DNA from 2 places in the Sinanaerobacter sp. ZZT-01 genome. Region 2 is predicted to be linked to the other one. Evidence: riboswitches for the same ligand, from Rfam matches in the RefSeq annotation. Region 2 holds a riboswitch; the other holds the start of a gene.

Region 1 (8,094 bases), 660 kb from region 2:
TTAAAAAAAATTGATGAGCCACATAAAGAGCTTCATAACATGGCAGTAGAAACACAGCAAGTATTAAATATTACAGATGCGCAGGAGCGGGAAAGAGCTTTGGAACGTATCCAAAAACAGCTTAAGGATCAGATTTTACCGATTATGCTTCATTTGTTGGATGACACAAAAAGAGTTATGAGAGATAGTATACGGGAGATGATGCTTGTATTAGATGACGGAACAAAAAAATGTGGACTTGCTGTAGATGAAGTACTTCGTGTAGAGACTTTGGAACCAGTTCCAGATACAATTAAAATTGACGATTACCATCAGATGAATTACGTGACAGGAATCTCTAAATCAAAAGAGCAGATTGTCTTATTGATTGATGAGAAAAAACTTTTGGAATTGGTATAAATATAGAATGTAAAATTTAATATTATGGAAAGATCGATCTTTTTTCTTGTAGGGAAAAGATATAAGGCTGTAGATAAAATGTATTTTTGTCTGCAGCTTTTTTAATATAAGTTTTTTTATATGGGGGAAAAGTGCAAGTGCATGAAAGAGATAGGTCATAATTTGCCGTTTGAAATCCTCAATTTATAAGGTCGAATTATAGTAAAAGACATTTAATACAGTAAAAAAATAATAAAATATAGATAATAACAGTAATATTTTACAAAATAATATTTAACATTGACAAATAATTTTTAATGTATTAAAGTTAAAATTAATCAAATCAATCTGCGTATTTAGAGGCAGGCTTTCATATGGGAAAGGATGACAGTTGTTAAGTAGGGTGGCCTTTTTAACCACGAAAGGGGATAAATTATGTCTATTTCTAAAATTACAAAAAAATTATTTTGTTTAACTTGTGTTGTGGCTCTCAGCAGTTCTGCGGCTTTTGCACAGTCTGCTCCTCTTGATGCAAATGCAATCAAGAACAATGAAGCCAGAGGGGGGGAGATTTCGGTTATGGCTTCCTCAACACCAATCACCTCCTATGGCGGTCATGGTGAGTATGGCTGGGGACTGTTTAATGCTTGGGCGAAATATGCACATGATGACTATGAGCATCGAGTTGTTTTACAAACTGATGATTATTCATATGGTGCTTGGGAACTTGCAGGAGGAAATAATTATTCCTATAAAGAACATAAAAAAGGAAAAACGAATGTTGGAAGTGGTGAAATTCGATAAGATAAATTAAAATATACAAAGTAAGGCTACCCTATTTACTTTAATTATCATCAGAAAGGCGTTGTAATATGAAGAAATTATATGTATTTTTAGTCGTTGCGTTATATTTTACCGTTTCTCTTTTTTGCGGACTGGATCTTTCTTTGAAAGAAAATAACAGGATTGCCAACGATTTTTTCAACGGCACGATTATGGTAAAGCAGAAGAGCAATCCGGAGCAGACGCTAAAAAGCCTGAAGGAAATTTCTGATGGATATGGTCTGACTCTTGCAAAGATCTCTCCGTATGATGAAGGTACGGATCTCTATATCTATTCATCCGACGGTGCTTTTGAAAAAAGCATATTAGGGCTTAATCCCTTGCATTTGGGGATGCTTTATACAAATAAAAAAGAAATAGCGGATAGCGATGCGCATTTTGATGTTTTCAGCAATAAGAAAATCAAGGTATATCCGTTAGATGATCTGGATGAGGTCCATCTAATGGGCCGGTATAGTATCTATACGGAGGATATCAGCTTCTTTTCGGAGCAGATTGACAATATTAATTTAAAATACGGTAATTCTGTAGAAATATATGAAAACAGGAGGCTTTTTAATGTTGTTGAGGAAAATTACAGCAGCCTCCAAGTAGGGTATTTAGGTTTCTTGGTAGGATTACTTAACATCATCATTGTGGTTACCTATCTTTATAGAATGAATCATCTGAAGCGCAGCTTTGCAATAAAAAAACTATGTGGTTATTCCAACCAAATGATTTTCTCAGAATTATGGTGCCGGTTCATCTTAAAGCCAATTGGCATTGCGCTTCTTTTCTCATATGTTTTTTCAATCGGCGTATTTATAGTGTGTCGGTATATTGACAGCGTAAATTCACTTTTGCTGTTTTTAAAAAAATTAACACTTTATAACCTTGCCGTCAGCGTGGCTTTGATGCTGCTTCTGGCTTTATTTACCGCAATTTTATTGCAGATATTTAAAGCAGAAGATATCATTCGGTATCTGAAACACTCAAAAAAAGAAACAAATAAGCTGAATTTTTGTATTATAGCTTTATCTATGGTCTTTGTGCTGCTCTCATCGAGCGTCCTGTATACAAGTGCAGACTATGTCATAGACCGAAGAAGCTCCCAAAAACTCTGGGAGAAAAACAAGGATTTAGTGACGCTGCATGCTAGCGTAACTTCACACATCCTTGACGATACAAAAGAAAGTGCTTTGTTTGAAAAAAAACTTACGGAGCTTTGGAAGTACTTTTATAAGGAAGGAGGTATTTTGTTCCATAAACGAAAGATAATTGAAGTGAATAAGCAGGAAATTCCCCTGATTTATATTAACAAGAGTTACTTAAAAGAGAATGCGGTTTTAGATGTAAACGGGAAGCGGATTTTAGATTTTGATGAATCGGATGACAATAATATCAGTGTATTGGTTCCGGAGCGGTATAGAGGTGATATTACTTTAATTCAACCAGAACTTCACGAGCTTCATCTGAATGGTAAATATCTGGGGGAGGATATAATTAATTCACGGCTTTCCGATGAAGGAACGGAATATCACTCCTATGAAGCGAATCTCAATAATCCTGACATCGTTGAAACGGTTACATACATAAAAAATGATCAAAAACTATTTACCTATGCCGGATATGTCGATACGCCTCAAAATGGGATTCTGATGCTGGTAAACGACAGAAATATGGGTTCAAATGCATACATCCCTACCATTTTGGGGGGCGAAGGAATAAAAATTCGGGACTATTTAAAATTAAAGCCATATGTCGATGAATTTTTTAAAGAAAATGGATATGATTACGTAGACTATTATTTTGCATCTATATATGAGGGATATGAAGAGGATGTACAGTATATGCTGTTTTTAACACAATTCAGCATTTTTACGCTGCTTTTGAATTTGGTATTTCTATTTCTCGCGCTCTTTTCGTTTGTCAGTATTTACTTTGATAACTACAAGCGTAAAAATGCAGTTTTAAAATTTATGGGTTTCAGTTTTAGGGAAAGGCACCGTGCTTTTTTCGTAAAGTTCTCTGTTTTAAATCTCGCAATGACTGTGCTTTGCTTGGTCATTGTGAAAATCGCTGAGAGGAGAATTATGAATTTGCATCTTTTTGCCCCGATGCTTCTCGTTTATTTCCTTTTCATCCTTCTTCATATATTGCTTGTAAGCTATATATTGCAAAGAAAAGAAAAATTTAATATGATACAGGTCTTGAAAGGAGAATAATATGCAGCCTCTTATTGAAACAAGAAATCTGAATAAAAATTTCGGAGAAAAATCGGTGTTAAGTAATTTTACGTTTTCTGCCGATCCGCAGGAATTTATATCGATTACCGGAAAAAGCGGCTCAGGAAAAAGTACACTTTTAAACATTTTGGGGTTATTAGATCAATACGATTCGGGTGAATTGCTGATTCATAATGAAGTGATTTCTAATATCAGTGGGAAGAAAGCCCTCTTATTAAGAAGAAATTATATGGGATATATTTTTCAAAACTATGCGTTGATTGAAGACGAAACAGTAGAAGAAAATTTAAAAGTTGCGTTGAGATACGCTCCTGAAAATGGACAGTCGAAGAAAGACATCATTCAAGGTGCATTAGCAGAAGTGGGATTGGAAAATTTTGAACGAAAAAAGATCTATGAGCTTTCCGGAGGAGAGCAGCAAAGAGTTGCTGTTGCCAGAGTTTTTATTAAACCATGTGAGTTGATTTTGGCTGATGAACCAACTGGTTCTCTAGATTTGGAAAATAAAAACTTGATTTTAAAGCTATTCAGAAAACTGCGAGAAAACGGGAAGACGATTATTATTGTTACTCACGATTTAGAAATCCCTAAAATCTGCGATAAAAACATTACACTTTAAAACTGATATTTACATTTTTTTAATGTAGGCAGTAGCTCTTTTAAAAACATACGGTAAATGATACACTATAGAAATAAAAGGAGAAAGAGTGTCAAAAAGGGAGGGCTTATTTTGGATATTAATATAATCAATACTTTGGGGTATGCACTAAACATGAGTTCAATAATAATTTTGCGAGTCCTGGAAATAACCGCATTGCTTTATTTTATTAAGGCTCTTCAAGTCTACATACGAAATAATAATAAAAAAGATTAGCTTATGTTGGGATACACGTTGCCATAGTTTTTTCTTCATTGTATTGTTTCAATGCATTCTTCAAAATAAAAGGTAAAATATAATTAAAAAAAATCCTCTTTTCTTTTTGAATCAGTGAGTATATAATGGCATATAGAAAATTAAATATTGGATAAATTAATCTTCAGGGCAGGGTGCAATTCCCTACCGGTGGTACAGCCCACGAGCCGCAAGGCAGATTCGGTTAGATTCCGAAGCCGACAGTTAAAGTCTGGATGAAAGAAGAGTAAGAATGATTGTGGTATTTTTGCAATTGTTTTTTGTGTGATTTGCTCTGAAATGAATTCATTTCAGGGCTTTTTTTATTTAGATCATAATCATTTTACTAGATTTGAATGAGCAGCAACAAATAGGACAGTAAGATGATATACTGAGATTTTTTTATTCAAGGTACATTTGAGTAAGGGAGTGGTACTGTGAATGAATCGGATTACATGAGAAGAGCCATGGAATTGGCAAAGAAGGGCGTGGGATATGTCAATCCAAATCCTTTGGTCGGAGCAGTTGTTGTAAAAAACGGTAAAATCATCGGAGAAGGATGGCATGAATCTTATGGGGGACTGCATGCAGAACGAAATGCACTTTTAAATTGCAAGGAACACCCTGAAAATGCAGATCTTTATGTGACGCTGGAACCATGCTGCCATCATGGGAAGACACCGCCTTGTACAGAAGCCATTTTAGAAGCCAAAATACGTCGTGTTGTAATTGGGTCGAGAGATCCAAATGCATTGGTTTCGGGAAAAGGAGTTAAGACCTTAAGAGAACATGGAGTTGCCATTGAAGAAGACTTTCTTAGAGAAGAATGTGATGCTTTGAATTCTATCTTTTTTCAATATATCACAACAGGACTTCCCTATGCGGCTTTGAAGTATGCAATGACGTTAGACGGTAAAATTGCAACAAAAACGGGTGAATCCAAATGGATCACGGGAGAGAAGGCAAGAGCACATGTGCATACTTTGAGGCACCAATACCGCGCGATTATGGTAGGGATACAGACCGTCTTAAATGACGATCCTCTTTTAACCTGTCGAATGGAGCATGGGAGAAATCCAATTCGTGTTGTATGTGACTCCCATTTACGGCTCCCTTTAGATTGTCAGCTAATTAAAACCATTGATGAGGCGCCTGTTATTGTAGCGCATTGCAGTGAAGATGAAAAACAGCAAAAAGAGCTGGAGGTACGCGGCGTACAACTGCTAAAAACACCTTGCAGACACGGAAGAGTAGATTTGCGATTTTTATGGAAACAGCTGGCAGAGGAAGGGATAGACAGCATTTTAATCGAGGGTGGAGCTCTTTTAAATGGCAGTGTGCTAGAAGAGAAGCTTGCACAAAAAGTAATGCTTTACATTGCACCTAAAATTTTCGGAGGAAAGGAAGCAAAAACACCAATTACAGGTATAGGGGTTGCTCTCCCTTCTGAAAGTCTTAATTTTGTCTTAGAAAAGAACGAGTGGATAGAAAAAGATTTATTCTTAGAATATAGAGTGGAGGGAAAGCAAGATGTTTACTGGGATTGTTGAAGAGACTGGTATGATCCTTGGAATAAAATCCGGTGCCCATTCTGCACAGATGAAGATAAGAGGGAGCAAGGTTTTAGAAGGAACGAAGATAGGAGACAGCATTGCAGTAAACGGAGTTTGCCTTACGGTGACTGCCTTAAACGGGAGTACATTTATTGTGGATGTCATGGCGGAAACCTACCGTAGGAGTAACTTAGAAGAGCTTAAAGTAAACAACAAAGTTAATCTGGAAAGAGCGATGGCAGCAGACGGTCGATTTGGAGGGCATATTGTTTCTGGTCACATTGATGGAACAGGAACAATCACGCATAAAGAGCGGGAGGAAAATGCCGTATGGATCACGGTAAAAGCAGCTCCGAAGATTATGCGATGCATCGTAGAGAAAGGGTCGGTTGCCATTGATGGGGTGAGTTTGACCGCAGCGGATTTACAGGAAGATGTGTTTCGGGTTTCCATTATTCCACACACTGGTTCAGAAACAACGCTGCTTGAAAGAGCAATCGGCGAAAAAGTAAATTTGGAGAATGACATAATTGGAAAGTATGTAGAACGTTTTTTAAATCTTAATGCAGATTCGCATAAGAATGACGCAGAAAAGAAATTAACGGCGGAGTTTTTAAGGAGTCACGGATTTTAAACCAATCACAAATTTTAAACCAATCCACTGAGGAACTGCAAGAGAAGCTTCAAAAATGGAGAATTGAAGGCTTCTCATCAAAATAGAAAGGAAATAGGAAGAAAAAATGTTTCAATTTAATACGATTGAAGAAGCGATTGAGGATTTGAAAGCCGGAAAAATTATTTTAGTAACTGATGATCCGGAAAGAGAGAATGAAGGAGATTTTATTTGCGCCGCAGAATTTGCAACACAGGAGAATGTTAATTTCATGGCATCCTATGGAAAGGGATTGATTTGTATGCCAATGAGTCAAGTAATGGCAGAGCATTTAGATTTTCCGCAAATGGTGAGCGAAAATACGGATAATCACAGCACAGCATTCACTGTTTCCATTGATCATATTTCTACAACAACCGGTATTTCTGCGCAGGAACGTTCGGTGACTGCAATGGAATGTGTAAAGGATGGGGCAAAACCACAGGACTTTCGACGGCCCGGCCATATGTTTCCGCTGACAGCGAGGGAAGGCGGCGTTCTGGTTCGAGAGGGACATACAGAAGCTACGGTTGATTTACTAAAATTGGCTGGATTGAAGGAATGCGGACTCTGCTGTGAGATCATGCGTGAGGACGGGACGATGATGCGGACTCCTGAGTTGATTGAGTTGGCAGAAAAACACGGATTAAAGTTTATTACAATCAAAGACCTGCAGGAATATCGGCAGCGTTATACAAAGCTGGTTGAAAAGAAGGCCAGTGCAAAAATGCCGACAAAGTATGGAGAATTTACAGTCTATGGATATGTTAATAAGATAAATGGAGAACACCATGTCGCATTGGTAAAAGGAGAAATCGGAGACGGAAAAGGCGTCCTCTGCCGTGTTCATTCGGAATGCTTGACCGGTGATGTATTTGGATCTTTGAGGTGTGATTGCGGTCAGCAATTTGAGGCGGCAATGGAGCAGATTGCAAAGGAAGGTCGAGGCATTCTTCTCTATATGCGTCAGGAGGGACGTGGAATTGGATTGATCAATAAGCTACGAGCCTATGAATTACAGGATAAAGGAAGGGATACGGTGGAAGCAAATTTGGATCTGGGATTTGCAGCTGATCTGAGAGAATATTGGCCGGGAGCACAAATTTTACGAGATTTAGGTGTAAAAGAGCTGCGCCTTTTAACGAACAACCCGAGCAAAATATATGGACTTCAAGGATTTGGAATTGAAATTATTGAACGCGTTTCGATTGAGATGGAAGCACAAAAAGAGGATGCTTTTTATTTAAAGACAAAGAAGGAAAAAATGGGGCATTTGCTGCACTGCTGCGGAAAATAAATTGTAAAGAGTAAAGAAAAGAAAGGAGATACATGGAAAAAAAATCCATGTAAAAAAAAACAATGAAAGTAATACAGGGAAATGTAGTAGCCGAAGGGATTAAGATCGGAATTGTAGCGGCAAGATTCAATGAATTTATTGTTGGAAAACTTTTAAGCGGAACTCTAGATGGATTAGTACGTCATGGTGTACAAGAAGAGGATATTACCGCAGTGTGGGTGCCTGGTGCATTCGAGATCCCCTTTGCGGCAAAA
Region 2 (8,094 bases):
GAACAGCGGACTTCAAGGGAACCACGATATGCTGTATGCAAAATCCATATTAGACGGAGTATTCTCTATCATGTTTGCTTCCTCACTCGGTATCGGTGTAGCTTTTTCATCCATCCCTGTTTTTTTATATGAAGCTGCCATTGCACTCTGTTCCGGTCTGGTAAAAGACCTGATGACACCGGAAATTATTACAGAAATGTCGGCAGTCGGCAGTTTAATCATTGCAGCCATCGGTATCAATTTTATTTTGGACAAGCCACAAATTAAAGTTGCAAATATGATTCCTGCTATGTTTTTACCGTGGCTTTTTATCGCAATAGAAACAGCATTCGATTTATAAAAAAACAGATAATAAATCAAAAAGAGGAACTCATTTGTCTCCACTTTTACTTCGAACCTATAAATGCCATCCCGTCGATCGGGGTCATTTACGATGAAGTAAAATCCATGAAAACAAATCGGTTCCTCTTTTTTATTAAGATTTATCTCTACAAGGGTAAATTCGGACAGGCATCCAAGGTCAGATCATTTACAAGACCTTCCTGATACTTATAATAAGCCGCACAAGCTATCATCGCTGCATTATCCGTGCAAAGGATAGGAGAAGGTGCATAAAGTGTAATTCCCTCTCTTTTGCACCCCTCAGACAGGTCTTTTCTCAATCTGCTGTTTGCCGCGACCCCGCCGGCTAATACAATTTTCTTTTTTCCGCATGTTTTTGCAGCCAAAATTGCTTTGTCAACAATCACATCAACGACAGCCTGCTGAAAACTGGCTGCAACGTCCGCAGCATGAATTTCTGTCCCTCTTTGTTTCTCCGCATTCAAATAGTTTAGGACACTGGTCTTTAAGCCGCTGAAGCTAAAATCCAAGCTGCCTTTTTCTAAATAGACTCGCTTGAATTCAATGGCTTTTGCATCCCCCTCTTTTGCAATTTTATCAATTTTAGGTCCTCCCGGATAACCCAATCCTAAGACACGTGCTACTTTATCAAAGGCTTCTCCTGCCGCATCGTCTCTCGTCCTTCCCAAAACCTCATATTCATTATAACCTCTTACATCCACGATATGCGTATGGCCACCTGATACGACAAGTGCTAAAAATGGGGGTTCCAACTCCGTATGTTCAATAAAATTTGCACTGATATGTCCTTGAATGTGATGCACACCCACTAAAGGCTTCCTCAATGAAAAGGCTATCGCCTTCGCCGTTGCCAGCCCGATCAACAATGCACCGACTAGCCCCGGGCCATAAGTCACACCAATTGCATCAATCTCTTCAAGCGACACCTCCGCTTCCTCTAAAGCTTGTTGCAATACCCCGTTGATATTCTCTAGATGGTGCCTTGCTGCAATTTCCGGCACAACACCTCCAAAAACTTGATGTACTTTTATCTGAGAGGAAATCACATTTGACAACACGGTTCTTCCACCTTGCAAAATTGCGACAGAAGTCTCATCGCAACTGCTTTCAATCCCCATCGTTATCCATTTTCCATCCTTCATTTCTATTTCCCTTTCTAAGCAGGTCAATGGAATTCCCTCTCGCCATGGAATCAAGCTTTAACGGCTGCTGGTAAATTGACCCTGCATCTTCAAAAGGCATTGATTATCCGCGGTCATATGCCTGCAATTCTCACAGGACTGGTAATCACTCATGTTAAATACAGTCACATCTCCACGCCGTGTAAATCGGCTGCAATAAGATGACGTTGAATAAAAGTCCTGATCATTTGGATAATAATCCTGATCGTTTGTATAGTAATCATCTCCTGAAGTGATATTCCATCTCATTTTTTTCCTCCTCTGCCGAGAAGTATGACCTCGGCTATACGTAACTTAAAAAATTTTCATTTTAAAATTAGTATAGCTTACTGCCTTTTTTCTATTCTTTTTTTTAAATTTATCATTAAACTTTCATCGGTTCACCTTTGGTATGTCTCCAAAGAATTAATGCATCTTCTCCATTATTCTCATAGTATGCTTTTCGTCTTCCTGCCTCTTTAAAACCAAACTGCCCATAAAGTGTCAAAGCAGCTTGATTGGATGGACGAACCTCTAATGTATGGCTAAGAACACCTTTTTCCTTACAACAATCAAAAAGATGGGAAAGCATAGCATGTCCAACTCCTTTTTTGCGATAATCGGGATTGACTGCGACATGGGTAATATGTCCTTCGTCTAAAATAATCCAGGAACCAACGTATCCAATCAGCTTTCCTTGTATTTCTGCTACTATATAAAACGCCAATTCATTACTTACGATCTCATCATGAAATGAATCCACACTCCATGGCATCGCAAAACTCATTTGATCCAATTTCGCCATTTCCTTGATGTCACGTTCCTCAGCCTCTCGAATCAAAATTTCATTCATGCACGAGTCTCCTTTTTGCCTCATCTAATTTTCTTTGTGCTTCTGCCTGCCGTAAATAAACAGGTTTAACCTGAAATAAATTCTGTGCTTTTCCTTGCTCCCAAAGTTTGTATCCCAGCGCTGCAACGGAAGATGCTCTTTGATAGCGCAACTCTTCAGGTGCAAAGGACACATGGAGACGTGAAGTTGCGGATGCTGTGTTCTGCATACGTACCCACTCTTCTATTTTATCTTTATAAACAGAAATGCCGTCTCCAAAAAACAAAATCTCATTTTTCTCTGTTTTTCTCATGGCCGTCTTGATCCGCTCCAGAAACTCTTCCAATGCATAAGCACCATCCGGAACCAGCTGTGTGCAACCCCCCTGTTCTTCCCAAAGGTATGCTCCTGTATATATTTGGCTCCTTCTTGCATCAAAAATCGGACACAACACCCTTTTTTCATCTACAGTGCTGTATGCAAAAGCTTTTAAGGTCGGCACACATACAATGTTCAAGTTCAAAGTCTGTGCCAGTGCTTTTGCCGTCGACATGCCGATTCGAATTCCTGTAAAAGAGCCGGGACCTTCCGACACGGCAATACCGCCAATCTCCTTTAAGTCTAGACCGCATTTTGCAAGCAAACGTTCAATCATAGGGACCAAAAGACGCAGGTGATTCAGCGTTTCATCGCAGTGTTCCTCCCAAATCTTCCTATTTTCATTTATAATTGCTACTGATGCATTCGCACCCGTTGTTTCAATTGCCAATAAATTCATATTCATTCCTCTTCCGGTTCTAAATCATAATTTTCCACATAATATATCCGTTCATTTTCCGATTCTCCATAGGAAATCGTAATCGTAATGCTTTCTTCTGGCAGTAATTCTTGAATCATATCTGCCCATTCTACAACACAAACGCCTTCTCCGTAAAAGTACTCTTCATATCCGATCTCATACATTTCCTCGATCTCACCGATGCGATAGACATCAAAATGATAAAGAGGCAGTCTTCCGTCATAATATTCATGCACAATGCTGAAAGTCGGGCTTGTAATCATTTCCTTTATTCCAAGTCCCTCTGCAATTGCCTTCGTTAAAGCCGTTTTTCCCGTACCAAGATCTCCAATCAGTGCTACGATACTTCCTTTTTTTAATTGACTGGAAAGAGCTATACCAAATTGCACTGTATCTTTTTCACTTTTCATAATCCACTTTTTTGCCTGATTCATAAAGATACTTCTCCTTCCTGCGGCTCTAATTCTATAGAGTTCTGTACAACTTCTTCCGGCAAGGCACCCTTTGGTGTCTGATTTGCCAAATAGACACCAACTATAACAAGGAATGTCGCAAAAGCTTGTAAATGAGAAAATGGTTCCTTCAAAAGCACAACTCCGGCAATGACGGTAATAACCGTTGTAAGCGTAACAAAAGAGGTCATGCGGTTTGCTCCGATGCTCTTAATCGCAGCATTCATCAAGATAAAAGCAAGGACGGAACACCCGATGCTCAAATAAAGGATCGCTTGTAAAAATTGCAGGTTACGAATCGGCAGCATAAAAAAGTCAAAAAGTGATCCATTTAAAGCCTGTTCTACGCAGGCAAAGCTGATGAAGCTTACCGCTCCAAAAAAAGACATAATATAAGTTTTTTCAACACTTGAAAATTGTTCTGCTTTCGTCGAGTATACGGTAAACATCGCCGCAGATATAACCGCGGTAAAGAGAATCAAATAGCCGATTAAGTTACAGGTTGCGGATGCTCCTTTTATAAGAACCATCCATAGAATTCCCACAAAAGAAATTAAAATCCCAATCACTTGAAGTTTAGATGGATATTTTTTTAAAAACAAAATAGAAGTTAACAGTGTAACAATCGGGACGCAAGCAATAATCGTTCCACTCTCCGATGCCGTTGTCAAGCTAATTCCAAATGTCTCAGCGGTAAAATATAAAACCGGCTGAAAAACCGCCATTAATAACAACGGTTTAAAGTTTTTTCCCTTAAAATCTACTTTAAATATCCCCACTGCGATGCATAAGCTCATTGCTAAAAATGCAAGAAGAAAGCGCCAGCCTAAAAGAGAAAATGCTGAAACGGTTGCAGTTATTTGTTTTGTAAATAAGAAACTAAATCCAAACAATGTAGATGATGCAATTGCTGCGATCATACCCTTTACCGACTGATTCATGGCGATCGTTTCCCTTTCTTATATTCCGAAATCAATTCAATTTATCATATCACTTTTATGTACTTTTTGTCGATGGAAATCTGCAAAAATTCATTCCCATTTCATGAAAAAACTGCCGGCAATAACCATTGTTATTTTTGTCCGGCAGTCTTAAAACAATCTGTTTTTTACTTATCTATGCAAAAATTTCGCTATGGATTTATACGTGACAAAAGTAATCACTGCATTAATCCCTGATTTGAGAAGGTTGAACGGCAATACAATTGGCACAATCATACCCATTACCACGTCTCGCGGGACACCCATATAAATCGGCGTAATGAGAATATTCCATAAAAGCATAGTCACAGTCATGATCAAGGCTCCGCTAAACAAAGCAAGGATTGCGCCTTTTCTGGTTTTATTTTTTTGATAAAGAAATCCGGCTACCAATACAAAACTTCCCGTTGCAAACAGATGCATGCAAAATCCAATCGGTCCATCCCCCCCCAAAGGAAATGCCTGGATAAAGCTCACCGCTGCCGTAATCATAAAACCTGCCATTGGTCCAAACGCAAAGGTCCCTATAAAAATAGGAACATCCGCTGGGTCATACACTAAAAAAGGTGCCGGCGGAAAAGGAATGCGTACAATCAAAACCAATGCCAGTGAAATAGCTGCCAGCATCGCCATCTTCACCAGCTTTGCTGTTCTCTGAGATTGCCCTCTTACCGTATTGTTGCTCTTCTGTGAATCCTTCATAATGATTCCTCCCTCTGCTTTCTTATTTAAGCTGCTTCAATGTAGGAATCTGTCAGGTAATTAAAATTGACCTTGAATTAAATCCAAGGCCAAACGCGCACATCCATTCAAAAAATGAGTCGTGTTTCTTTCATCCGGACTATACCGTCGGTATTGGGTTCTAACCAACTCTGCCTTTCGGCTCGCGGACTCATAGCCTATGCTCATCACCGCCGGTGAGGAATCACACCTCGCCCTGAAACAGATATCTTAATAACAATCTATTATAGTTCATTTTATCGTTTCTTGTCAAGAAAAGATAAAATGTATTTTTTATCGAATCGCGAGCCCAATTCCCTCACAAAAAGTTGGGTGCGGTCGAATTACCGAAATAAGCTGTTCCACAGTGAGTTGATTGACCACAGCCGTCGCCAGTTCAGAAATCAGGTCTGTTGCCCTTTCACACATCATCTGTGCGCCGATGACAACACCTGTTTCTTCCATATAGAGCACTCGGATAAAGCCACTTTGCTGATTTTCGATTAAAGCCTTTCCATTTGCTGTCATTAAGTATTTTCCTGTTTTTACAAGCAGACCACATGATTTTGCTTCCTCCGGTGTCATACCGACTGACGCAATTTCCGGATCGCTGTAAATACAGGAAGGTACAGCCTCTAAATTCATACTGTGTTTGACCTTTGCGATGCTTTCTACTGCACAAATTCCTTCCGCAGCCGCCATATGTGCAAGCTGAACACCGCCAGTCACATCACCGGCCGCATAAATACCGGCTATCGAAGTTTCATAATTCTGGTCTACAAGCAGCCTCCCCTTTTCTATTTTTAAAGAAGCTCCCTCTGACTGCATAAAGCACTCAGAAAAAAGTCCATCGATATTCGGTTTTCGTCCCACAGAAACAAGTACTGTCTCGGTCTCAGTTGAAAGTCCATCTGATGTATGAACAAGCAAAATCTCTTTTCCGTCTTTTTTCATCTGCTGAATTTTTTCCACCTGTACACCTGCTTTGATTTGAATACCCTTCTTTTTCAGGTGAACCGATAATTTCTGTGCAATCTCACGATCGAATAAAGGCAAGATGCGCTTTTCTGCCTCCACTATAATGACCTCGCTTCCAAATCCACTCAGCATTGTGGCGAATTCCATTCCGATCACACCACCTCCAATGATGAGTGTTTTTTGTGAGCAGATTTCCTTTTCAAGCATTTGCTCACTGGTACATACACCCGGAAGCTCAATCCCGCATATCGGAGGAATCGCTGTCTTTGCCCCTGTTGCAATCAAAAGATTTTCAGCATAAAGAATTTTTTTCTCTGCGTTCAGATCTTCACCCTGTTCATTGACTTGTATTTCTACTTGCTGTCTCCCCGTTATCGTTGCAGTCCCATTCAAGTAATCTATTTTTCTTGAGTGAAACGATGAAAGAATTCCGTTACGAAGAGTTCTTATTACCTCTTCCTTACGTTCATGCATTTTCTCTGAATCATATCTCACATCGTTTGCATGCAGTCCAATCGCATCAAACTCTTTTGCATTGCGATACCATTTAGCTGCGTGAAGGAGTGTTTTGGTCGGAATGCAGCCATGATTCAAACATGTCCCTCCTATCTGTTCTTTTTCTACAACAGCGGTCTTCAAGCCAAGCTCAGATGCCCGAAAAGCAGCTTCGTAGCCGCCCGGTCCTCCGCCGATTATAAGAATATCATATTTATTTTGTTCCAAAGGCCGGCTCCCCCTCTCTTCTTTCTTTCATTTTTTTATTTTAAAATTTCATTTAATAATTCTTTTCCTCGTGAAGTCTGTGCCAATCCTCCTAATGCCGTTTCCTTGAGCTGATACGGAAGTAATTTTCCTACTCGGTACATGGCGTCCACCACCTGATCGGCTGGAATGATACTTTCCATACCGCCCAGTGCCAAATCCGCACTGAGCAGTGCATTGACTGCCTGCGATGCATTTCTCTGTGCACAAGGTACCTGTACCAGCCCCGCAACCGGATCACAAACAAGTCCCGTAATGTTCATCAAGGCAATTGAGCATGCATGTAGAGCCTGATCTGGCGTGCCTCCGCTCATCTCAACTGCGGCGCTCGCTGCCATTGCCGCTGCCACACCACATTCTGCCTGACAGCCGCCCTCCGCTCCGGAAACGGTCGCATTTTTCATTATAATCGCACCAATCCCAGAAGCTGTCATCAGTCCTTGTAAAACAATAGCATGCTCTAATTTTTTCTCTTCGGCAAAGCCAAGCAATACTGCCGGAACAATTCCGCATGCACCCGCAGTCGGCGCCGCACAAATTTTTCCCATAGCAGCATTGACCTCGCTGCAAGAAAGCGCATACGCCATCACTCGATTGATAAAGGGACCACATATGGTGCCCTTCTTTTCCGAATAAGATTGCTGCTTAAATGCTACGCCTGAAATCAGATTTCCGGCTGTAGAAAGCGGTTCTTTTCTTGCCTTTTTTGCTGCTTCCTCCATGACGGCATAGCGGCTTTTTAAATTGCTCCAAATTTCTTCCTCGGTGCATTCACTTATCTGCTTTTCGTTCTCTAAAATGACCTTCCAAAGCGATGATTTCTTTTCTTTACACAGCTCCAAAAGCTCTTGCATATTGTTATACATAAAACCTCCCGCTTCAAACGGAACTTTCAATTGCTTTCACAGAAATAACATTTTCCAAACGTCCTAAGCTTTCTACTACTTTATATGGAATCATATCATCGGTTTCAATAATGGTAGAAGCAACCTTCCCCTTTGCAAGGCGGGAAAGCTTCATAATACCAATGTTTATATTATTATTTGCA

Evidence for each region. Region 2 has a riboswitch for FMN ahead of U5921_RS04645 (ECF transporter S component). Riboswitches for the same ligand answer to the same signal wherever they lie in the genome.
Region 1: linked by a shared signal. The riboswitch ahead of ribD (bifunctional diaminohydroxyphosphoribosylaminopyrimidine deaminase/5-amino-6-(5-phosphoribosylamino)uracil reductase RibD) and the one ahead of U5921_RS04645 (ECF transporter S component) in region 2 are both predicted to bind FMN.

Annotation. Positions count from the first base shown of each region.
Region 1 is NZ_CP141728.1:1,592,180-1,600,273, forward strand. It holds gene U5921_RS07580 (chemotaxis protein CheW) at 1-399, shown strand, start outside; gene U5921_RS07585 (hypothetical protein) at 814-1,182, shown strand; gene U5921_RS07590 (hypothetical protein) at 1,251-3,425, shown strand; gene U5921_RS07595 (putative bacteriocin export ABC transporter) at 3,427-4,065, shown strand; FMN riboswitch at 4,476-4,590, shown strand; gene ribD (bifunctional diaminohydroxyphosphoribosylaminopyrimidine deaminase/5-amino-6-(5-phosphoribosylamino)uracil reductase RibD) at 4,776-5,888, shown strand; gene ribE (riboflavin synthase) at 5,869-6,525, shown strand; gene U5921_RS07610 (bifunctional 3,4-dihydroxy-2-butanone-4-phosphate synthase/GTP cyclohydrolase II) at 6,632-7,840, shown strand; gene ribE (6,7-dimethyl-8-ribityllumazine synthase) at 7,903-8,094, shown strand, end outside.
Region 2 is NZ_CP141728.1:928,468-936,561, forward strand. It holds gene U5921_RS04610 (DUF554 domain-containing protein) at 1-340, shown strand, start outside; gene tsaD (tRNA (adenosine(37)-N6)-threonylcarbamoyltransferase complex transferase subunit TsaD) at 489-1,505, opposite strand; gene U5921_RS04620 (hypothetical protein) at 1,563-1,793, opposite strand; gene rimI (ribosomal protein S18-alanine N-acetyltransferase) at 1,909-2,376, opposite strand; gene tsaB (tRNA (adenosine(37)-N6)-threonylcarbamoyltransferase complex dimerization subunit type 1 TsaB) at 2,369-3,133, opposite strand; gene tsaE (tRNA (adenosine(37)-N6)-threonylcarbamoyltransferase complex ATPase subunit type 1 TsaE) at 3,136-3,588, opposite strand; gene U5921_RS04640 (DMT family transporter) at 3,585-4,547, opposite strand; gene U5921_RS04645 (ECF transporter S component) at 4,719-5,288, opposite strand; FMN riboswitch at 5,407-5,535, opposite strand; gene lpdA (dihydrolipoyl dehydrogenase) at 5,601-7,007, opposite strand; gene sdaAA (L-serine ammonia-lyase, iron-sulfur-dependent, subunit alpha) at 7,043-7,912, opposite strand; gene sdaAB (L-serine ammonia-lyase, iron-sulfur-dependent subunit beta) at 7,926-8,094, opposite strand, start outside.